4 regions of the Streptomyces sp. NPDC059009 genome follow, and region 2 is predicted to be linked to each of the others. Evidence: riboswitches for the same ligand, from Rfam matches in the RefSeq annotation. Region 2 holds a riboswitch; each other region holds the start of a gene.
The links. Region 2 has a riboswitch for cyclic di-AMP ahead of ACFWYM_RS01850 (M23 family metallopeptidase). Riboswitches for the same ligand answer to the same signal wherever they lie in the genome.
Positions count from the first base shown of each region.

Region 1 (5,548 bases), on a different contig from region 2:
ACCGCCCTCTCGTATCCGGCGGGCCACCCGTACCACCACACGCCGATCGGTTCGATGGCCGACCTGGACGCGGCCACCCTGGAGGACGCGCGGAACTTCTTCCGTACGTACTACGCGCCCAACAACGCCGTCCTGTCCGTCGTCGGCGACATCGACCCGGAGCAGACGCTCGCCTGGGTCGAGAAGTACTTCGGCTCCATCCCCGGGCACGACGGCAAGCAGCCGCCCCGCGACGGCAGCCTTCCGGAGCGCATCGGCGAGGAGCTGCGCGAGGTCGTCGAGGAGGAGGTCCCGGCGCGCGCCCTGATGGCCGCCTACCGGCTGCCGCAGGACGGCACGCGCGCGTGCGACGCGGCCGACCTGGCGCTCACGGTCCTCGGCAGCGGCGAGTCCTCCCGGCTCTACAACCGGCTGGTGCGCCGCGACCGCACGGCCGTGGCCGCCGGTTTCGGCCTGCTGCGCCTCGCCGGGGCGCCCTCGCTCGGCTGGCTGGACGTGAAGACCTCCGGAGACGTCGAGGTCCCCGTCATCGAGGCCGCCGTCGACGAGGAGCTGGCCCGCTTCGCCGAGGAGGGTCCCACCGCCGAGGAGATGGAGCGCGCCCAGGCGCAGTTGGAGCGCGAGTGGCTCGACCGGCTCGGCACCGTCGCGGGCCGCGCCGACGAACTGTGCAGATTCGCCGTCCTGTTCGGCGACCCGCAGCTGGCTCTCACCGCCGTGCAGCGAGTCCTGGACGTCACCGCGGCAGAGGTCCAGGAGGTCGCCAAGGCCCGCCTGCGCCCCGACAACCGCGCGGTGCTCGTGTACGAACCCGTGTCCGCCGCCGACGAGGCCGCAGAGGAAGAGGAGGCGGCGAAGTGACCGAGTCCGCACCGCACACCACGACCCAGTCCGCACCGCTCGCCGCGATGGATTTCCACCAGCAGCCCCAGGCAGGCACGGCCAAGCCCTGGGCCTTCCCGGCCCCCGAGCGCGCCACCCTGGGCAACGGCCTGACGGTGCTGCGCTGCCACCGCCCCGGCCAGCAGGTCGTCGCCGTCGAGATCCACCTCGACGCGCCCCTGGAGGCCGAGCCCGCCGGACTCGACGGCGTGGCCACGATCATGGCGCGGGCCTTCGCCGAGGGCACCGACAAGCACTCCGCCGAGGAGTTCGCGGCCGAACTGGACCGCTGCGGCGCGACGTTGGACGCGCACGCGGACCACCCCGGCGTGCGCGTCTCCCTCGAAGTGCCCGTCTCCCGCCTTCCGAAGGCCCTCGGTCTGCTCGCCGACGCCCTGCGCGCCCCCGCCTTCGCGGACAGCGAGATCGAGCGCCTCGTCCGCAACCGCCTGGACGAGATCCCGCACGAGGCCGCGAACCCGGCCCGGCGCGCCGCCAAGGAGCTCTCCCGGCAGCTCTTCCCGGCGACCTCGCGCATGTCGCGTCCCCGTCAGGGCACCGAGGAGACGGTCTCCGGCATCGACTCGGCGGCGGTACGCGCCTTCTACGAGAAGCACGTTCGCCCCGCCACGGCGACCGCCGTCGTCGTGGGCGACCTCTCCGGGACGGACCTCGACGCGCTCCTCGCGGACACCGTGGGCGCCTGGACGGGCGACACGGCGGAGCCGTACCCCGTGCCCGCGGTGAGCGCCGACGACACCGGCCGCGTGGTCGTCGTCGACCGCCCCGGAGCCGTCCAGACGCAGCTCCTCATCGGCCGTGTCGGCGCCGACCGGCACGACCGCGTGTGGGCCGCCCAGATCCTCGGCACCTACTGCCTGGGCGGCACCCTCACCTCGCGTCTGGACCGGGTCCTGCGCGAGGAGAAGGGATACACCTACGGAGTGCGGGCGTTCAGCCAGGTGCTGCGCTCGACCGCGCCCTCGTCCTCGGAGGGGGCCGGCGGCGTCGCCATGCTCGCCATCAGCGGCTCCGTGGACACCCCGAACACCGGCCCGGCCCTCGACGACCTGTGGAAGGTCCTGCGCACCCTCGCCGCGGAGGGCCTCACGGACGCCGAGCGCGACGTCGCCGTGCAGAACCTGGTGGGGGTCGCCCCGCTCAAGTACGAGACGGCGGCGGCCGTCGCGGCCACGCTCGCCGACCAGGTCGAGCAGCACCTCCAGGACGACTTCCAGGCCCAGCTGTACCGGCAGTTGGCCGCGACGGGCACCGTGGAGGCCACCGCGGCCGTCGTGAGCGCCTTCCCGCAGGACCGCCTGGTGACCGTGCTCGTCGGGGACGCCGCGCAGATCGAGGAGCCCGTCAGGGCCCTCGGGATCGGTGAAGTGACGGTTGTCACGGGCTAGATGAACGGGCGGTCGCCGCCGAGGCGACCTCCGCAGGGCTCAGGACCCCGGTGACAGGACATGTCACCGGGGTCCTCATATGTCCGAATTAGTAGAGAGGTTGCCTGTCTGCCCTGTGGCGTGCGCTACAAAAGCCGTCTTCTGTTTGTCGATTGAAAGATGTCCCGTTTAGCGTCGGTCCGACTGTTCGTCACGCAGTACGCCGCACCCGCGGCACCGGACAGTCATCGCCGAGTCCCCGTACGGCGCGAGCCAGGGGAGCCGGGGACCCACATGTCCCCCTGGGGTGAATCGGGCACCTTGCCGCGAGGCGAGGGATCCGTAGGAGACCTTCCTGCTCCGAACCCGTCAGCTAACCCGGTAGGCGAGAGGGAAGGAAAGGATCAGCCGCTTCATGGCGTTCACCCGTGCCACCGGGAAGCACCGTCGTCCGAGCCGTCTCACCCGTACGACCGCGCAAGTAGCGGGTGTCGCCGCGATCACCACGACCGGTGTCATCGGAGGGCTCGCCGCTCCGGCGCTCGCCGCCGACGAGGCGCCCGTCGAGCACACCGGCTTCACCCAGGCCATCTCCGTCGGCGACTCGCTCGCCGACAGCATCGACGCGCAGGCCACCGCTCAGAAGGAAGCCGCCGACGCCGCCGCTGCCGCGAAGAAGGCCGAAGAGGCCGCCAAGAAGAAGGCCGCCGAGGCGAAGCGCGCGGCCGAGGCGAAGGCCAAGAAGGAGCGCGAGGCCAAGGAGCGCGCCGCCCGTGAGGCCGAGCGCAAGCGCCTGAACCGCTTCGTCTCCCCGATCGCCGGCTCGTACGTCTCGACCGCCTACAAGGCGAGCAGCGGCCTGTGGTCCTCCGGCAGCCACACCGGCATCGACTTCCACGCCGCGTCCGGTACGTCGGTCCACTCCGTCGGCTCGGGCACCGTCGTCGAGGCCGGCTGGGGCGGCGCCTACGGCAACAACGTCGTGATCAAGATGAACGACGGCACGTACACCCAGTACGGACACATGTCCTCCATCGGTGTCTCCGTCGGCCAGACGGTCACCCCCGGACAGCAGATAGGTCTCTCCGGAGCGACCGGCAACGTCACCGGCCCGCACCTCCACTTCGAGGCCCGCACCTCCCCGGACTACGGCTCGGACATCGACCCCGTCGCCTACCTCCGCTCGCACGGCATCAACGTCTGACGGCCACCGCGCACCCCGAAAGCCCCGGCTCGCCCACCGCGAGCCGGGGCTTCGCCGTTCCGGGCCCCCGAGCCTCGGAGCCTTGGCCAAAAGAAATCCATGGATTCCCGGTCGCCGTCGGAAATTCCGCGGCTCTGCAATAGAGTTGACGAGCGAGCGTCAATCGACCGCGTTTCGCGGGGATTAAGGCGGAGGTCCGGTCATGCGCATTCCCGCGCACTCGGTATGCACGGCCATTCGGGACGACATCGTGTCGGGTGTCTACGAACGGGGCGGCCGACTCACCGAGGATCTGCTCGCGCGTCGCTACGGAGTCTCCCGCGTCCCCGTGCGCGAGGCGCTGCGCACCCTGGAGGCCGAGGGCTTCGTCGTCACGCGCAGGCACGCGGGCGCGTGCGTCGCCGAACCCACCGAGCAGGAGGCCGCCGACCTCCTGGAGGTCCGCATGCTGCTCGAACCGCTGGGCGCCGCCCGGGCCGCCCAGCGCCGCACGGAGGCGCACCTGAAGGTGCTGCGCGGCCTCGTGCGGCTCGGCCAGGAGCGCGCCAGGCGGGGCCAGAGCGAGGATCTGCGCTCCCTGGGCGGCTGGTTCCACGAGACGCTCGCGCAGGCGTCCGGCAGCCCGGGCCTGACCACGCTGCTCACCCAGCTGCGGCACAAGATCGCCTGGATGTACGTGGTGGAGCCGCCGGCCGCCCCCGCCGAGTCCTGGGCCGAGCACGCGGCGATCGTCGACGCGGTGATCCGCGGCGACGCGGAGCGGGCCCGTGGCCTCACCGCGCAGCACGCGGAACGCGCGACGGCGGCGCACCGCCTCCGCTTTCCCGCGGGGCTCGGGCGCCGGCGGGGCGTCGATCGCGTGAGGGATTCGCAACATCCCGTAAACACGCTGAGCGTTCAGAATTAACGGCGCCGCCGTATACAAAGAGAAGTAATTCGCAGGGCTTGATTTGTGCTGCCCGCTTTTCGGGGTGTCCCTCTTTTCATGCCGCCCGGCCGTCACGGATGAGTGGCCCGCGGGCACGTGAAAGGGCCCGCCCGGAAATCCGGGCGGGCCCTTTCACGTATATGCGATCAGACAGTCTCGGGGAGTTCCTCGAGGCCCTCCGCGACCAGCTTCGCCAGACGGTCCAGGGCGGCGTCCGCGCCCTCGGCGTCCGACGCGAGCACGATCTCCTCGCCGCCCTGGGCGCCCAGGCCGAGCACCGCGAGCATCGAGGCGGCGTTGACGGGGTTGCCGTCGGCCTTGGCGATCGTCACGGGGACGCCCGCGGCCGTGGCCGCGCGGACGAAGATGGAGGCGGGGCGGGCGTGGAGGCCCTCGGCCCAGCCGACGTTGACGCGGCGCTCAGCCATGTGTTGCTGCCTTCCAGGTGTCTCACACTTGTCTAGACCACTATCTCATGCCGCGACAGGTGCTCCGCCGGACGTCCGTCCACGCTGTGCGTGCCGTACGTCCCGAGTCCCGGCCGCCTTTCGACCTCTCTAGCCTGCCCCGGCCCCACCGCCCGCGCGACCCGTACCCTGACCCCATGCAGACCCCGTCGGATCAGCAGTCGGACCAGCATGCGTACCCGGCCCACTGGGAGGCCGACGTGGTGCTGCGCGACGGGGGGACCGCCCGGATCAGGCCCATCACGGAGGCCGACGCCGACCGGCTGACCAGCTTCTACGAGCAGGTCTCGGACGAGTCGAAGTACTACCGCTTCTTCGCGCCCTACCCGCGCCTGTCCGCCAAGGACGTGCACCGCTTCACCCATCACGACTACGTGGACCGGGTGGGGCTGGCGGCGGTGGTGGGCGGCGAGTTCATCGCGACCGTCCGCTACGACCGCATCGACGCCAACGGCATGGCGGCTTCGGCCCCCGCCGACGAGGCCGAGGTCGCCTTCCTCGTACAGGACGCGCACCAGGGCAGGGGCGTCGCCTCCGCTCTCCTGGAGCACATCGGGGCCGTCGCCCGGGAGCGCGGGATCCGCCGCTTCGCGGCCGAGGTGCTGCCCGCCAACTCCAAGATGATCAAGGTGTTCACGGACGCCGGGTACCAGCAGAAGCGCAGCTTCGAAGACGGCGT
Region 1 covers NZ_JBHYJB010000019.1:13,212-18,759, reverse strand. The annotation lists gene ACFWYM_RS20030 (M16 family metallopeptidase) at 1-861, shown strand, start outside; gene ACFWYM_RS20025 (M16 family metallopeptidase) at 909-2,291, shown strand; cyclic di-AMP (ydaO/yuaA leader) riboswitch at 2,510-2,673, shown strand; gene ACFWYM_RS20020 (M23 family metallopeptidase) at 2,686-3,474, shown strand; gene ACFWYM_RS20015 (GntR family transcriptional regulator) at 3,677-4,381, shown strand; gene ACFWYM_RS20010 (HPr family phosphocarrier protein) at 4,549-4,830, opposite strand; gene ACFWYM_RS20005 (GNAT family N-acetyltransferase) at 5,007-5,548, shown strand, end outside.
Region 1: it holds a riboswitch for cyclic di-AMP, as region 2 does, so the genes downstream of both, ACFWYM_RS20020 (M23 family metallopeptidase) here and ACFWYM_RS01850 (M23 family metallopeptidase) in region 2, are expected to answer to the same signal.

Region 2 (5,548 bases):
GGTGAGCGGCCGGAAGTCGGGCCGGGGCGCGTAGCCGCCGTCCTCCTGTGTGTTCTCGAAGTCGGGGTGCGCGCTGAGGACTTCGAGCATCTGCTCGGCGTACGGCTCCCAGTCGGTCGCGCAGTGCACCAGGGCGCCCGGCTTGAGGCGGGGCGCGACGAGAGAGAGGAACTCGGGCTGGATGAGTCGCCGCTTGTGGTGCCGCGCCTTGGGCCAGGGGTCCGGGAAGTAGACGCGGAGCCCGTCCAGGCTCTCCGGTGCGAGCATCTCGCGGAGCAGGATGATCGCGTCCCCGTTGGCGACGCGGACGTTCTCCAGGCCGTTGCGGCCCGCGAGCCCCAGCAGGTTGCCCATCCCCGGGGTGTGCACGTCCACGGCGAGGATCCCGGTGCCGGGGTCGTCGGCGGCCATCTGCGCGGTCGCCTCCCCCATCCCGAAGCCGATCTCCAGGACGACGGGAAGGCCACGCCCCCCGAAGAGCTCGTCCAGATCGAGGACACGCTTGCCGTCGATGTCGAACCCCCACACCGACCAGTACGTCCGCAGCGCCTCACCCTGGCTGGTGGTGACCCGGCTGCGGCGCGGCTGGAAGCTGCGGATGCGGCGCTCGAAGTGCGAGCCCGCGGGATCCGGGGACGGACCGTCGGGGAAGCGCGGCTCGCCGCCCCGCGGGCGGGGGGAGTCGGCGGGGGACTCGGCGGAGGGCTGGGAGGAAGGCTGGGAATCAGACACAGTGCGGGCAATTTTACGGGGCCCCGCGGCCCCTCGGGCCACGTCCGGTTCACGGGGCGCCGCGCCCCCTCGGGCCGCCTCCGGGCCGATCACCTGGGCCCCTCGGCCCACGTCCCGGCCGATCACCAGCGACGTCACCGCACCCGCCCCGGCGGTCCGCGCCCCGGCCACGGTCCCGAGGCACCGTCGCGCCCCGCCCCCCACCCTCGTTAGGGTCGACGCCGTGGCCACCGATTCTCCGTACGAGGCGTACGGCGCGCAGCACGCGTACGACGCGTACGGGACGCACCCCGCACCCCCGGTTCCGTCCCCCGACGGCACCGGGCACCCCGGCCTGCGCCCGCCCCGCCCGCACTGGTGGCAGCGGCGGGCCGTCCGGGCCGGCGCCCTGGTCACGCTGCTCGCCCTGTCCGGCCTGGTGATCCTCGCGCTGGTGCGGCAACAGACCGGCACCGAGGGCTTCCTGGTGGGGCTCGGCCTCGCGACGCTGCCGGTGCCGCTGCTGGTCGCGGCGTTCCGCTGGCTGGACCGGGTGGAGCCGGGGCCCTGGCAGAACCTGCTGTTCTCGTTCTCCTGGGGCGCCTGCGCGGCGGCGCTCATAGCCATCGTCGCGAACAGCTTCGCGACCCGCTGGATAGCCACCGCGACCGCGGACCCCACCAGCGCCGACACCCTCGGCGCCACGGTCATAGCGCCCATCGTCGAGGAGAGCGCCAAGGCCGCCGCGGTCCTGTTGATCTTCCTGTTCCGCAGACGCGACTTCACCGGCATCGTCGACGGCGTGGTCATCGCCGGGGTCACCGCCACCGGCTTCGCGTTCACCGAGAACATCCTCTACCTCGGCAACGCCTTCGGCACCGACCAGCTCAGCGGCGCCGACGGCGGCCTCGCCACCTCCGTCACGGCGGCGACGTTCTTCGTGCGCGTCGTCATGTCGCCCTTCGCGCACCCCCTGTTCACCGTCCTGTCCGGCATCGGCTTCGGCGTCGCCGCGCTCTGCGCGGAGCGCCACCACGTGCGCCGCGCGCTGATCCCGGTCGGCGGCCTGCTCCTGGCCATGGGCATGCACGCGCTGTGGAACGGCTCGGCGACCTACGGCGACTACGGCTTCATCACCGTCTACGGCCTCTTCATGGTGCCCGCGTTCGGCCTGCTCACCTGGCTGATCATCTGGACCCGCCAGCGCGAGCTGCGCACGGTCCGGGCCGAGCTGCCCGCCTACGTCGCCACAGGCTGGCTCACCCCGCCGGAGCCGTACGCCCTCGGCTCGATGCGGGCCCGCGCCATCGCCCGCGACTACGCGGCCCACACCTTCGGCAAGCAGGCGGCCCGCACGGTCGCGCGGTACGAGGCGCACGCGACGTCGCTGGCGTTCCTGCGCCATCGGGGCCGCCGCGGCCGGGCGGGCGCCGACTTCGTCGTACGGGAGCGGGAGTTGCTGCACGCGCTCTGGGAGCGCCGCGAGGTGGCGCGCCCCGCCCTCGCGTACGCGGCGCAGGCCACGGCGCCGGTCCGGGTGCCGCCGCCGTACGGGATGCCGGTGCAGGGCGCGCCGTACGGGTTCCCCGCGCAGGGCGGCCCGCCGTACGGATACCCGTACGGGCAGCCGACGGCGCCCCACCCCTCGTACAACGATCCCGCGTACAAGAACCCTTACCGGGGCGGCTGAAACACCGGCCTCAGGCGCGGGCTTCCGTCAGGCGAGGGCCTCCTTCAGGCGAGGGCCTCCGTCAGGCGCGGGCCTCCGTCAGGCGCTCGCCTCCGTGAGCCGCGCGACCTCCGCCTCCGTCAGCTCCAGGTCCGCCACCGCGAGCAGCGCGGGCAGCTGCTCCACCGTGCGCGCCGAGGCGATGGGCGCCGCCACGGTGGGCCGGGCGGCGAGCCAGGCGAGGGCGACCGTCGCGACCTCGGCGCCGCGGTCCAGGGCGATCTCGTCGAGGGCGGCGAGCACCTTCGTGCCGCGCTCGGTGCCGACGTGCTTGCCCGCGCCCGCCGCCCGCCGGCTCTCCACCGTCGTGCCCGGGCGGTACTTGCCGGTGAGGAACCCGGAGGCGAGCGCCCAGTAGGGGACGGCGGCCAGGCCGGCGCGGGACGCGACTTCCTGGAGCGGGCCCTCGTACGTGTCGCGGGAGACGAGGTTGTAGTGCGGCTGCAGCGCCACGTAGCGGGCGAGGCCCTCGCGGTCGGAGAAGTCCAGGAACTCCTGGAGCCGCTCGGGGGAGATGTTCGACGCGGCGATCTCGCGGACCTTGCCCGCCGTCACCAGCTCGTCGAGCGTGCCGACGATCTCCTCGACCGGGACGTCCGGGTCGTCGTAGTGCGTGTAGTACAGGTCGATGTAGTCGGTGCCCAGGCGGCGCAGGGAGGCGTCGGCGGCGGCCTTGATGTTGTCCGCGCGCAGGCCCATGTACTCGGGGTGGCGGGAGACCTTGGTGGCGATCACGACGTCGTCGCGCCTGCCGCGCGCCCGCAGCCAGTTGCCGATGACGGTCTCGGACTCGCCGCCCTTGTTGCCCTCCACCCATGCCGAGTAGGCGTCGGCGGTGTCGATGAAGTTGCCGCCCGCGGCGGTGTAGGCGTCGAGCACCGCGAAGGACTGCGCCTCGTCGGCCGTCCAGCCGAAGACGTTGCCGCCGAGGGAGAGGGGGAAGACCTCGAGGCCGGAAGAGCCGAGCGTGCGAAGAGAAGTCATACTCCGTCAACGCCCTTACGGATCAGGGAATTCCATGCTCCGTACACTCTTCCCGGCCGTTCGCGGGCATGCCGGACCGGCAGCCCTGACGTCGGGGGGTTGCCGCCAGGACCGCCGGGGATCAGGAGTGCGTACCGCGCACGGATGACCGCTCGCCGCCCACTGCCTACCGCTCAGCGCTTACCGCTCAGCGCATACCGCTGCGGCGTCAGGGAGTGAGGCCCTTGTCGCGGAGCCAGGCGGCGGGGTCGACACCGGTGGACTGGCCGCCCGGGTGGACCTCCAGGTGCAGGTGCGGCCCGGTCACGTTGCCGGTGGCGCCGACGCGGCCGATGACGTCACCGGTGCGGACCTTCTGCCCGGCGCTGACGTTGAGCGAGGACTGGTGGCAGAACCACAGCTCGGTGCCGTCGTCCAGCTCCAGGACCGTGCGGTAGCCGTACGCCCCGGCCCAGCCCGCTTCCTTGATGGTGCCGGAGTGGATGGCCTTGATCGGGGTGCCCGTGGGGGCGGCGAAGTCGAGGCCCGTGTGGTAGCCGGAGGACCACATGGAGCCGGGCTGCCCGAAGGTGCCGGTGACGGTGTACGAGGCGACGGGGAGCGTGTAGCTCTTCGCGAGCTTGGCGAGGCGCTCGGCCTCCGCCTTGCGCTTGGCCTCCTCGGCCTTGCGCCTGGCCTCTTCGGCCGCCTTCTTCTTCGCGGCGGCGACCTTCGCCTCGGCGGCGTCCTGCGTGGCCTTGGCCTCTTCGTTGGCCTTCTTCACGGCGGCCGCCTCGGCCGCCGCCTGGGCCTTGTCGTCGACCTGGTCCTGCTGGTTCTCGGCCTGCTGCATGATGCGGGCGCGCAGGGCCTCGCCCGCGTCGGTGGTGCCCTGCTCGGCGTCCTGGGAGGTGACACCGGCGCCGGTGAGCGGGGCGGCCGCGGGGCCGGAGGGCTCGGACGAGTCCGAGTCGGATATCAAAGAGCCCACGCCCGGAAGGGACTTGGCCTCCGGCAGCGAGTCCTTGACGGCGTCCACGCCCGGTATGTCGGGCATCGATATCGCGACCGGCGACTTGCCGTCCTGCGCGGTGGCGATGCCGCCCGCGCCGACAGCGGCTATGACGCCGACGCCGAGGACCGTGGAGCTGCGGGCGAACCCGCCGCCCTTCTTGTGCACACGGTGCCTGCCGCGGACGGGGCGGACGGAATCCTCGGTCGGATTCCACTCCTCCCAGGATTCCTCGTCGTACCCGCCGAAGTCGTCGTCATTCGGCACGTACACGGCTTGGGGGGCAGGCCGGTTGGACGCCACTGGGGCGCACTCCTTTCCTTCCTTCTCGCCTACCGGGTTAGCTGACGGGTTCGGAGCAGGAAGGTCTCCTACGAACATCTGGCACGGAGGCACAGATGCCCGATTCACCCCAAGTTGGTGGTTCCCCGGCTCCCTTGCGGGATTAGGCGTGTGCGCACGGAGCCGACTCGTGTGCCGGCTGGGACGACCGCGCTGCGTTATCGAACGTTAATAGACACCCCTGCGTGATTCCAAGCTGTTCCCACTGATCATTAACGCCTTTGGCCCGTACTTATTGGGACACCGGGGTCCGGACCAGGGCGAGTTGACCGCAGGATTTTGCCCACCGGACCTTCACATTCCACTGACGTTCTGTCAGCTGTTGAGCGGAGGGGCGCCGTTCAGTCACGGGGCGTGACAGAGTCCCCTCCGCCGGCCGTGGCGGGGCCCTCCTCAGCCGTCGGCCTGCGCACCGCGAGCAGCGCCATGTCGTCCGTCGCCCCGCCCCCCGTGTGCTCCCGCACCTCCTCGGCGAGCGTCGCGAGGAGCGTGTGCGGGCCCTCGGGGCCGGCGAAGATCCGGCCGCCGAGCCGGGCCGCCGGGTCGTAGAACTCCCCGTTCGCGTCCCGCGCCTCCGACAGGCCGTCCGTGTAGAGCAGCAGCGTCGAGTCGGGCGCGAACTCCGTCTCGTCCGCCCGGTCCGGCCAGCTCCCCAACTCGCCCATGCCGAGCGGCAGCGCGGGCTCCGTCGGCGAGAGCACACACATCCGCCCGTCGCCCCGGAGCACCAGCGGCTCCGGGTGCCCCCGGTTGATGACCCGTACGACGTCCTGGCCGCGCGGGATCTCCGC
Region 2 covers NZ_JBHYJB010000002.1:6,526-12,073, forward strand. The annotation lists gene trmB (tRNA (guanosine(46)-N7)-methyltransferase TrmB) at 1-732, opposite strand, end outside; gene ACFWYM_RS01840 (PrsW family intramembrane metalloprotease) at 1,067-2,401, shown strand; gene ACFWYM_RS01845 (aldo/keto reductase) at 2,480-3,424, opposite strand; gene ACFWYM_RS01850 (M23 family metallopeptidase) at 3,633-4,718, opposite strand; cyclic di-AMP (ydaO/yuaA leader) riboswitch at 4,730-4,877, opposite strand; gene ACFWYM_RS01855 (PP2C family protein-serine/threonine phosphatase) at 5,099-5,548, opposite strand, start outside.

Region 3 (5,548 bases), on a different contig from region 2:
GGCCTGTCCAAGCGGTGGCCGTCGGCGATCTCATGGCCGGTACGCCGGGCCGGGAAGCCGAGGCGATGCGGCACTATCTCAGGGCCTGGCAGGGCGGCAGCGCCGACGCCGCCCTGCGCATCGCCGGACTCCTCCGGGACCAGGGCCGTTCCGACGAGGCCGAAGCCTGGTACCGCCACGCGGCCGAGGCACGGGACACCATCGCCGCCCACAGCCTCGGCGTGCTCCTCTCCACCACGCCGGGCCACGACCCCGCCGAGGTCGAGCAGCTCTTCACTCGCGCTGCCGACGCCGGTCACGCGCAGGCGGCAACCGCTCTCGGCGTCCTGAAGGAGGGCCGAGGCGACATGAAGGCCGCACACGCCCTCTACAAGAAGGGAGACGCAGGCGGTGACCCCGAAGCCGCCTACCGGATCAGCCGCCTCGCGAAGGACCCCAAGATCCGTAAGGCATGGCTCAAGCGGGCCGCCATCCGCGGCCACTACCAGGCAGGCAAGGAAACCGGCGCGTTCGAGCCGCCCCCCGCTCCGGATACCGTCAAGAAGTGACCGACAGCTCTACCCCGACGCCTGAGACCCCCGCGACCCCCGCGACGCCCGAGACCCCCACCGTGCCGAACGCCACACCGGGCCCCACGCCGGAACTCTTCACCTGGGAATTCGCCACCAACCCCTACCCCGCCTACGCCTGGCTCCGCACCCACACCCCCGTACACAAGGCGACCCTCCCCAGCGGCGTCGAGGCATGGCTGGTCACCCGGTACGCGGACGCCCGGCAGGCCCTCGCCGACCAGCGGCTCTCCAAGAACCCGGACCACCACGCCGAGCCCTCGCACGCCAAGGGCAAGACCGGCATCCCGGGGGAGCGCAAGGCCGAGCTGATGACGCACCTGCTCAACATCGACCCACCGGACCACACCCGGCTGCGCCGCCTCGTCTCGAAGGCGTTCACCCCGCGCCGCGTGGCCGAATTCGCGCCGCGCGTGCAGGAGTTGACCGACCAGCTCATCGACCGGTTCGCGGCGGAGGGCGAGGCCGACCTCATCCACGACTTCGCCTTCCCGCTCCCCATCTACGCGATCTGCGACCTGCTCGGTGTCCCGCGCGAGGACCAGGACGACCTGCGGGACTGGGCGGGCATGATGATCCGCCACGGCAAGGGCCCGCGCGGCGGCGTCGCCCGCTCCGTGAAGAAGATCCGGAACTACCTCGTCGAGCTCATCCACCGCAAGCGCGACGAGCCGGGCGACGACCTGATCTCCGGCCTCATCCGGGCCTCCGACCACGGCGAGCACCTCACGGAGAACGAGGCCGCGGCGATGGCCTTCATCCTCCTGTTTGCCGGTTTCGAGACGACCATCAACCTCATCGGCAACGGCACGTACGCTCTGCTGACGCACCCAGAACAGCGCGAGCGGCTCCAACTCGCCCTGAGGGAAGGCGATGTCGGCCTCCTGGAGACCGGCATCGAGGAACTCCTGCGCTACGACGGCCCGGTGGAGCTGGCGACCTGGCGGTTCGCCACCGAGCCGCTCACCATCGGCGGCCAGGACATCGCCGTCGGCGACCCCGTCCTCGTCGTGCTCGCCGCCGCCGACCGGGACCCGGAGCGCTTCGAGGGGCCCGACACCCTCGACCTCGCGCGCGCCGACAACCAGCACCTGGGGTACGGGCACGGCATCCACTACTGCCTCGGCGCGCCCCTCGCCCGGCTGGAGGGGCAGCGGGCGCTCGCCACCCTCCTCACGCGCCTGCCCGACCTGCGGCTCGCGGCGGAACCTGCCGATTTGCGCTGGCGCGGCGGGCTCATCATGCGCGGACTGCGCACGCTGCCGGTGGAGTTCACGCCCCCGGAGAACTCGGCCGGAAGCGACGGAAGCTGACGTTCCGTCAGGGCTGTGACTTTCACGTGATCTCCGCTGCATCGACTTGTGACAAGCGTTCGAGTCCCGCTACGTTCACCAGTCATCGCGGCACCACCCGCGACCGTGGCGTCCTCCGCCGCGGCAGCCACGGAAAGGCACGCGCATGCTCTCCGGGAACGGTCGTCACCGTCGCCCCCGTCAGGCCCCTGCTCTCGTCGTCGCGGCGGGGGTCGCCGGATCTGCCATCGCCATCCCGCTGCTCGGCGCCACCAGTGCGAGCGCCGCGGACGCCGCGACCTGGGACCGGCTCGCGGAGTGCGAGAGCGGTGCCTCCTGGAGCGCCAACGAGGGCAACGGCTATTACGGCGGGCTGCAGTTCTCGCAGGAGGTCTGGGAGAACTACGGCGGTCTCGACTACGCGCCGAGCGCCGACCAGGCCAGCCGCTCCCAGCAGATCGCCGTCGGCGAGAAGGTGCTGAAGGACCAGGGCCCCGACGCCTGGCCGAGCTGCTCCGCGGTGGCCGGACTCACTCAGGACGGCACCGCCCCGGACGTCGACCCGGGCGCTCCCACTCCGGTGCCCACCGACTCCTCGGACCCGTCTGACGCCCCGTCCGACCCCTCGTCGGAGACCCCCGGCGGCAGTGACAGCGGCAGCGACGGTGGCGACACGCCCGGCGGTGGTGACTCCGCCGGAGACAAGAATCACGACGAGCCGGGCAACACGGACGAGACGTCCAAGCCGTCCGACGACGCCTCGAAGCCCTCCGAGGGTTCCGCCGAGCCCTCCGACGGTGCCTCCGAGCCCGCGGACGACGGGGCCGAGCCGTCCCCGTCCAAGCCCTCCGGGAGCGAGGGCGGCGAGGGCAGCGAGGACCCGGACAAGTCCGGCCAGGACGGGCCCACTTCCCCCGGCGACGACGAGGCCGGCCCCGCGCCCGCCCCGTCCGACTCCACGCCCTCCAGCGGCGGCCGCCACCGCGGCGGGCACGCCGACGAGGGGGCCCACGACGGCGCCAAGGACCGCTCGGGGCGCCACGCCTCCCGCGGGCAGTCGCGCGACAAGGACGCGGCCGACGGCACCTACACGGTCCGCCCTGGGGACAGCCTCTCGGCGATCGCCGACGACCTTGACGTGCACGGCGGATGGCCCGCCCTCTACGACGGCAACAAGAAGGCCGTCGGAGCCGACCCGGACCTCATCCTTCCCGGTCAGCGCCTCGATCTGGGCGAAAAGTAAGGGAAGTTGACGGTAGGCACCCGGCCTCCTTATTCGTAAATGTCCGGTTTGGCGCGAGTGAGAGATGGGTCTCAGAAGCCCTGATCGTCTTTGAAATTCCGGGGATCGCGTGCCTACGGTCATCACCGCTCGCCACTGCGGGCCCCGCCGGTCGGTACGCCGAATCCTGCCAACCGCCGGACGGGAACAGTCGTCGCGTCAAGCGCCGTAGGCAGGAGCGGGGGACCCAAGGTTTGCGCCGGGCCCACCCGGACGGTGGCTCAACACATGAGCCGCCGGACGGGGTTGGGAACGGCTAGGGGTTAAGTCGCGCTCAAGGAAGCGCGGCCGGGCACTCACTGGCCCGAACCCGACAGCTCACCTCGCAGGCGTCGGTGAGGGGATCTAACTCATGCTGCGTTCCAGCAAGGGCAAGCACCGTCGTCCGTCCAAGGCCACCCGCGTCGTCACGCTCGCCGGTGTCACCGGCGTCGCCGCCGCCGCCCCGCTGATGGCGGCCGGCTCCGCCTCCGCCGCCACCGGCTCCGAGTGGGACGCCGTCGCCCAGTGCGAGTCCGGCGGCAACTGGTCCATCAACACCGGCAACGGCTACCAGGGCGGCCTGCAGTTCTCGCCGTCGACCTGGTCCGCCTACGGCGGCACCAAGTACGCGCCCACCGCCGACAAGGCGTCCAAGGCCCAGCAGATCGAGATCGGCGAGAAGGTCCTCGCGGGCCAGGGCAAGGGTGCCTGGCCGAGCTGTGGCGTCGGCCTCTCCAACGCCTCGTACAGCGGTGGCGGCTCCACCGAGCAGCAGCAGCCGCAGCAGCAGGCCCCGAAGCCGAAGCCGAAGCCGCAGCCGCAGGCCGAGCGCACCGAGCAGGCCCCGCAGCAGCAGCAGAAGCCGCAGGCCCAGCCGCAGCAGACCGCCCCGAAGTCCGACTCGAAGAAGACCGTCGAGACCCCGACCGGCAAGACGGTCAAGAAGGGCGACGGCGAGTACAAGGTCAAGAAGGGCGACACGCTCTCCAAGATCGCCGAGTCGCACCACGTCAAGGGCGGCTGGCAGAAGGTCTACAAGCTCAACGGCGACATCATCGACGACGCCGACTTCATCTACCCGGGCCAGCAGCTGCACCTCAGCTGAGGCTGAGGCGAGCCGCACCTCAGTGAGCTGAGGCGGCCCTCCCGCCCTGACCTGCCGCAGGGCACCCCCGTCCCCACGGGCTCCCCGCCCCGGTGCGCGTATCCCCCGTACGCACCGGGGCGGGGGCATGTCCGGGCACCCGTCCGACCCCCGGCCCGGCCCCCTTGTTCGCTACTAGCGAGTAGAGAAGATGGGCTTACGCCCTGATTCCAAGGTATTTGGGCCCCTGTTCGTCCCAGGAGGCGGGCGGTCGGCTGGCCGAAGCTCCGGAGCCCGTTAGGCTCAGGAGACGCAGGGCCAAAGCGACCCCGCGTACCGCGCGTACTCGCGTCACATCCCAGAAGGAGATGCTCGTGCCGTCCATCGACGTCGTCGTAGCCCGGGAAATCCTGGACTCCCGAGGCAACCCCACGGTCGAGGTCGAGGTCGGCCTCGACGACGGCAGCACGGGTCGTGCTGCTGTCCCGTCCGGCGCCTCCACCGGTGCCTTCGAGGCCATCGAGCTCCGTGACGGTGACCCCAACCGCTACCAGGGCAAGGGTGTCGAGAAGGCCGTCCTCGCCGTCATCGAGCAGATCGGCCCGGAGCTCGTCGGCTACGACGCCACCGAGCAGCGCCTGATCGACCAGGCCATGTTCGACCTGGACGCCACCGACAACAAGGGCTCGCTCGGCGCCAACGCCATCCTCGGCGTCTCGCTCGCCGTCGCGCACGCCGCCTCCGAGGCGTCCGACCTGCCGCTGTTCCGCTACCTCGGTGGCCCGAACGCGCACCTGCTGCCCGTCCCGATGATGAACATCCTGAACGGCGGGTCGCACGCCGACTCGAACGTCGACATCCAGGAGTTCATGATCGCCCCGATCGGCGCGGAGTCCTTCTCCGAGGCCCTGCGCTGGGGCACCGAGGTCTACCACACCCTCAAGAAGGTCCTGAAGGACAAGGGTCTGTCCACCGGCCTCGGCGACGAGGGCGGCTTCGCCCCGAACCTGGACTCCAACCGCGCCGCGCTCGACCTCATCCTCGAGGCCATCAAGCAGGCCGGCTACGTCCCCGGCGAGCAGATCGCCCTGGCGCTCGACGTCGCCGCGTCCGAGTTCTACAAGGACGGCAAGTACGAGTTCGAGGGCAAGTCCCGCTCGGCCGCCGAGATGACCGAGTACTACGAGGAGCTCGTCTCCGCGTACCCGCTCGTCTCCATCGAGGACCCGCTGTTCGAGGACGACTGGGCCGGCTGGAACGTCATCACCGAGAAGCTGGGCGAGAAGGTCCAGCTGGTCGGCGACGACCTGTTCGTCACCAACCCGGAGCGCCTGGCCCG
Region 3 covers NZ_JBHYJB010000023.1:47,727-53,274, forward strand. The annotation lists gene ACFWYM_RS22940 (tetratricopeptide repeat protein) at 1-548, shown strand, start outside; gene ACFWYM_RS22945 (cytochrome P450) at 611-1,882, shown strand; gene ACFWYM_RS22950 (transglycosylase family protein) at 2,028-3,104, shown strand; cyclic di-AMP (ydaO/yuaA leader) riboswitch at 3,298-3,490, shown strand; gene ACFWYM_RS22955 (transglycosylase family protein) at 3,496-4,230, shown strand; gene eno (phosphopyruvate hydratase) at 4,578-5,548, shown strand, end outside.
Region 3: it holds a riboswitch for cyclic di-AMP, as region 2 does, so the genes downstream of both, ACFWYM_RS22955 (transglycosylase family protein) here and ACFWYM_RS01850 (M23 family metallopeptidase) in region 2, are expected to answer to the same signal.

Region 4 (5,548 bases), on a different contig from region 2:
GCAAGCGGTCCCTGCTGCCCGGCTCCCGGGTCCTGATCCACCAGCCCACGGTCACCGAGCCGATCCAGGGGCAGACCTCGGACCTGGTGATCCAGGCCGACGAACTGCTGCGCACCCGCGCCCTCTTGGAGGAGCTGCTCGTCCGGCACACCGGGCAGAGCCCCGAGCGGGTCGCCGCCGACATCGAGCGGGACAAGATCCTGGACGCGCACGAGGCCGTCGCGTACGGACTCGTGGACCGGGTCGTCCCGGGCCGCCGGGGTGCGCAGGGCGCCACGCCGGGCGCGAGGTGAGCCGCGCATGCTGCCCGAACTGCCGCCGCTGCCCGCGCTGACGCGCGCCGAGGGCGAGTTGATCGACCGCTACCTGGAGGCCGTGGACCTCCTCGGCCGCATCAACCCGGCCCGCTCCACCACCACGTACGGCGGACTGCGCGCCGCCCAGGCGCTGGTCGGCAAGGCGACCCAACTGCGGGACGCGCTGGCCCTGATGCACCAGCGCGGCGAGAGCGAGGTGCACGCCTCGACGCTCGCCCAGGCCCTGCGGGTGCTGGACGGCGAACGGCGGTCACAGCGCGTCACCGTGCCGCCACCGAACGGGGGTTGAGGGCCCGTCGACGGTCGGCGCGCGGCCCATTGAGCGCCGCGCGCCCCGCGCCGCGCCGTCCGGTCGCGGCGTGAAACGGACCAGACGTGGTCCCCTGATCAGCGTAGGCGGGCGTCGGCCCGGACGCGGTCCAGAGTTGCGCAAGGTTTGTACGCGCACACCGGAATACGTGATTCCGGTGCTGGTCGAGCGATGCTCCGCCGTCGCGCCGATTTCCCCCATTCACCGCTGTCCACCCGAACAGGTCAGTCGTGAGGAGCCTCACAAACTGCCGATTCGGCTCGGAATTCTCGGGGTTGACGGGTCAAGATCCCTTTCGACGACAAGCCCCCGCCACCGCGGCGGGGCGGTCCGGGCGGACGCCGAGTCCTGCCGCTGCCCGGATGACCGGTCGACGAAGAATGCATCGGCAGGAGTGGAGGACCCAGGCACGACGGGCCACCGGGCTTGATCCGGACGGCCCTTGGGGTGAAGCCGCACACCGCGGCCGGGCAACTTCGCCAGCCCGAATCCGACAGGTCATCCTTCACAGGCGGTTGACGAAGGGTTGCGCATGACTGCGCTGAATCGTGTTCCGTTGCTCACCAGGGCCGGCGCCGCGTCGGCACTGACGCTCGCGGCGGTGGGCGGGACCATCGTGGCTCCCGGCCTCGCAAGCGACGCACAAGCGGCCACGCACGCATCGAAAGCGCTCAAGGTAGCGGCCTCCAAGAAGGGCTCTCCGTACCGCTATGGGGCGGTCGGGCCGAACCGGTTCGACTGCTCGGGCCTGACGCTGTACTCGTTCAAGAAGGCCGGCAAGAAGCTGCCGCGCACCGCCGCGCAGCAGTACAACAAGACCCGCCACATCTCGAAGTCCCGGCGGGCCCCCGGCGACCTCGTGTTCTTCCACTCGGGCCGGAGCGTCTACCACGTCGGGATCTACGCCGGCGGCGGCAAGATCTGGCACTCGCCGAAGACGGGTGACGTGGTGCGCAAGCAGAAGATCTGGACCAAGAGCGTCTGGTACGGCAGGGTGCGCTGATCTCCCTGTTCTCCCCCCCGTCCGCGGAGCCCGTGTCCCCGTGGACGGTTGAGGCGGGCGGGCGCGGCTACTCGTGTGCCATGCCCGCCCGCCACCTCTGTACGGCCCGCGACGAGACGCCACTTCAGCGGGCCGACCGCAATTTCTCCGAGCTGCTCCAGGAGTTGAGGGTCACCCAGACCGGCGTCCAGATCCTCTTCGCGTTCCTGCTGTCGCTCGCGTTCACCCCGCGCTTCCCGTCGCTCGACACCGTGCAGCGCGGCACGTACGTCGTCACGCTGCTGCTCGCGGTGCTGGCCGCCGCCCTCTTCACGGCGCCCGCCGCCCTGCACCGCGCGCTGTTCCGCCAGGGTGCCAAGCCGCTGGTGGTACGGGTCTCCTCCCGGCTCGCCGGGGTCGGCATGGGCGTGCTCGTGCTCGCCCTCGGCGGGGCGGTGCTGCTCGTCGTCGACGTGACGGCGGGCCGGGCGGCCGGGGTGGGCGCGGGCGCCGGGACGCTCCTGATGTGCGGCGCGCTGTGGGGCGTGCTGCCGCGGCTGGTGCGGCGCGCGGGCCGCTCGTCGCGGCCGGTCCGCCGGGGATCGGTGCGCCTCAGCCGAGGAGCGGTTCGCACAGCAGGGCCAGACCGAGGGCGACGAGCGCGGTGCCGGTGAGGCCCTCGATGGCGCGGGCGGTGCGCGGCCGCCGCAGCCAGGCCCCGAGCCGGTCCACCAGGAGGGCCACCGCCTGGAACCACAGCACGGCGAGCGCCACCACGATCGCCGCGAGCAGCAGGGTGCGGGGCATCGCCGGGCTGCCGTCGGGCACGAACTGCGGCAGCACGCTGAGGAAGGTGAGCGACGCCTTCGGGTTCAGGGCGTTGGTGAGGAAGCCCTCGCGCAGCCCGCCCCGCACATCCGTCACCGCCACGGCGTCCGGAGCCTGTGCCCGCGCCGTCCCGCGCGTCCGCACCCACCCTTCGAGCGCCCGCACCCCCAGGTACAGCACATAGGCGCCGCCCACCAGTTGGAGCGCGCGGAACAGCGCCGGTACGGACGCGAGGACCGCCGCGACCCCCGCGACCGCGAGCGCCGTGTGCACGAGCAGCCCGGCCGCGATGCCGAGCGCGCAGACGGCGCCGGAGCGGCGGGAGACGAGGGCGTGCCGCACCACGACGGCGAAGTCGGCGCCGGGCATGGCGACGAGCGCGGCGGCGAGGCCGGTGAAGGCGAGCAGTTGTGCGTCCATGGGGCCCAGAGTGCCTGGACCGGGCCTTCAGCAGGTATGTGGAATATCCTGGGTCTGACTTAAGCAGTCGTTTAGGCTCAGCCCGGCCGAGGAAATTCCCCATGTACGACCCGACGCGCCTCGCCGCCCTCGTCGCCGTCTCCGAGGCCGGTTCGATCACCCGGGCCGCCGAGCGCCTCGGCTACACCGTGCCCGCGCTCTCCCAGCAGCTCGCCAAGCTCGAGCGGGAGGCGGGCGCCGCCCTGTTGGTGCGCCACCACCGCGGGGCGCGGCTGACGGGTGCGGGCGAGCTCCTTCTCGCGCGGGCCCGGCGGGTGCTCGACGAGATGGAGCGGGCGCGGCACGAGCTGGCGCAGGTGGCGGGGCTCTCCGGCGGGCGGCTCCGGCTCGGCACGTTCACGACCGCGGGCATCCATCTGCTGCCGCCCGCCCTGACCGCGTTCCGGCGCGCCCACCCGGACGTGGAGCTGACCGTCACGGGCTATGAACCGCCGCTCGGCATCGCGGCGGTGGCGGAGGGCGAGGTGGACCTCGCCCTCACCCACTACTACCAGCCCGCGGAGCCACCGCAGTTGCCCGCTTCGGTGGGCCAAGAGACCGTGCTGGTCGAGGAGTTGGTCCTGGTGACCGCGCCGGGGCAGGTGCTGTCGAGCGGGTCCGCGCGACTGCCGCTGGCCGAGCTCGCCGGGCAGCCCCTGATCAGCATGGCGCCCTCGCACCCGTACCGGACGGTGGTGGAGTCGGCCCTCGCCCGCGCGGGCGCCACACCCTCCGTCCTCGTCGAGACTCCCGGCTACGCGCTGGTGTGCGCCCTGGTGAGTGCGGGGCTCGGCGTCGCCGTCGTACCGGAGATGGTGGCGCGGACGGCGCCCGCGCCGGTCGGGGTGCGGGCCCTCGAGCCGGGCGATCTGCGGCGCACCATCTCGGTGGTGTACCGCGCCGACGAGCCGAGCCCCGCGGCGGACACCTTCCGGGCGCTGCTGCGGAGTGCGTTCGGGCGCCCCTGAAGGGGGGTGGAGGGACCGGTGAAGAGGGCGGTGGTCGACTGCGCGCTCAGCTCTGGACCGGGGCCGGGGTCCAAGGGAGGCTGATCCAGACCGTCTTGCCACCCTCGGAGGTGGGCTGGACGGTGAGCTTGCCGCCGCACTCGGCGGTGAGCCAGCGGATGATGACCATGCCGCGGCCGTTGTCCTGCTGGACGGCGGCGGGCAGCCGCTTGGGATAGCGGGGGTGGCTGTCGGTGACGCCGATGCGCAGGCGCTCGTCCCGGTCGAGCTCGAGGTCGACGGTGAAGGTGGGTGACTGGCCGAAGGTGTGCTGCACGGCGTTGGTCGCGAGTTCGGAGACGATGAGGCGGACCGTGTCCGCGGTCTCGCCGTCGCTCGGCAGTCCCCAGTCGGTCAGAACGTTTGCGACATGTTTGCGGGCCGCGGAGACCGAGGCAGGATCGCTCGGCAGAGTGACGGTTGCTTCTTGATGGTCTGCCATGGCGTCGCTGTCCCTTTCAAACCGGGCCCGGACGCCGACGCATGACGGATGGCTTCGAGGACGGCCCCGGACTGGTGCTTCGGCCAGCCTGCCACTCTCGTGCCGTTCACGCGTGGCGATCCACCGAGATGTGCATATATCTGTCGCTCAAAGCGGTGAACTCTGCTACGGCCGACCGTATTTGGGCACCAGACTGGCGCTTCCCCCACGGTCGCCGGGAACACTCGACCGTACCGCCGGTCCGGGCCGAAATGGAGCCATGATGAGCCGGATGGAGCCGGAAGGAGACGGCCATGCAGTACGGACCCGCGGTGCGCCGCCGCAAGCTCGGTGCCGAGCTGCGCGCACTGCGCCAGGAAGCGGGGCTCACCAGCGGCGAGGCCGCCACCCGCGTCGGCTGGCACCAGTCGAAGGTGAGCCGCATCGAGACCGGGCGCAGCGGCGTGAAGCCGGACGACATGCGCCTGCTCCTCGAGGCGTACGAGGTGAAGGACCCGAACCTGCGCGAGCTGCTCGTGGCGCTCGCGGGCACCGGTGACGAGGGCGGGCGCCACCACTGGTGGCACGCCTACCGGGGGCTGCTGCCACCCGCGTACCGGGACTTCATCAGCCTTGAGTCACAGGCCAGTTGGGTGCGGACGCTGGAGACCTCGGTGGTGCCGGGCCTGCTGCAGACCGAGGACTACGCCCGCGCGGTGACCCGTGCGGCGCTCGACGGGCTGCCGGACGCGCAGGTGGATGCGCTGGTGGAGGTGCGCATGGCGCGCCAGGACGTGCTGAGCGCGCCGGCGCCGCTGCGCCTGAGCGTGGTTCTGGACGAGGCGGTGCTGCGCCGCACGGTGGGCGGGGAGCGGGTGCGGAACGGGCAGTTGAGGCGGTTACTGGAAGCGGCCGAAATGCCGCATGTACGGATTCAGGTCCTTCCGTTCGCCGCCGGAGAGCACGGTGGGCTCATCGGGCCTTTCGTTATTTTCTCATTTCCGAACATTGCTGATCTGGATGTGGTTGTTCTCGACCATTTGACGAGTAGCCTCTATCTCGAGCGGAAAGAAGACCTCCAGGCATACACCGATGCCTTCAACTCGGTGACCGCTCAAGCACTTTCGCCCGAGGAATCAACGGATTTCATCGCCGGGATAGGCGACGGCGCGTAAGGAGGCACCATGACCGCACTGCCTCGGCACGTACGTTCCAGCACGGCGC
Region 4 covers NZ_JBHYJB010000050.1:4,910-10,457, reverse strand. The annotation lists gene ACFWYM_RS37580 (ATP-dependent Clp protease proteolytic subunit) at 1-293, shown strand, start outside; gene ACFWYM_RS37575 (hypothetical protein) at 301-606, shown strand; cyclic di-AMP (ydaO/yuaA leader) riboswitch at 989-1,156, shown strand; gene ACFWYM_RS37570 (C40 family peptidase) at 1,160-1,630, shown strand; gene ACFWYM_RS37565 (DUF6328 family protein) at 1,711-2,283, shown strand; gene ACFWYM_RS37560 (LysE family translocator) at 2,222-2,857, opposite strand; gene ACFWYM_RS37555 (LysR family transcriptional regulator) at 2,959-3,864, shown strand; gene ACFWYM_RS37550 (ATP-binding protein) at 3,911-4,345, opposite strand; gene ACFWYM_RS37545 (helix-turn-helix domain-containing protein) at 4,639-5,499, shown strand; gene ACFWYM_RS37540 (DUF397 domain-containing protein) at 5,509-5,548, shown strand, end outside.
Region 4: it holds a riboswitch for cyclic di-AMP, as region 2 does, so the genes downstream of both, ACFWYM_RS37570 (C40 family peptidase) here and ACFWYM_RS01850 (M23 family metallopeptidase) in region 2, are expected to answer to the same signal.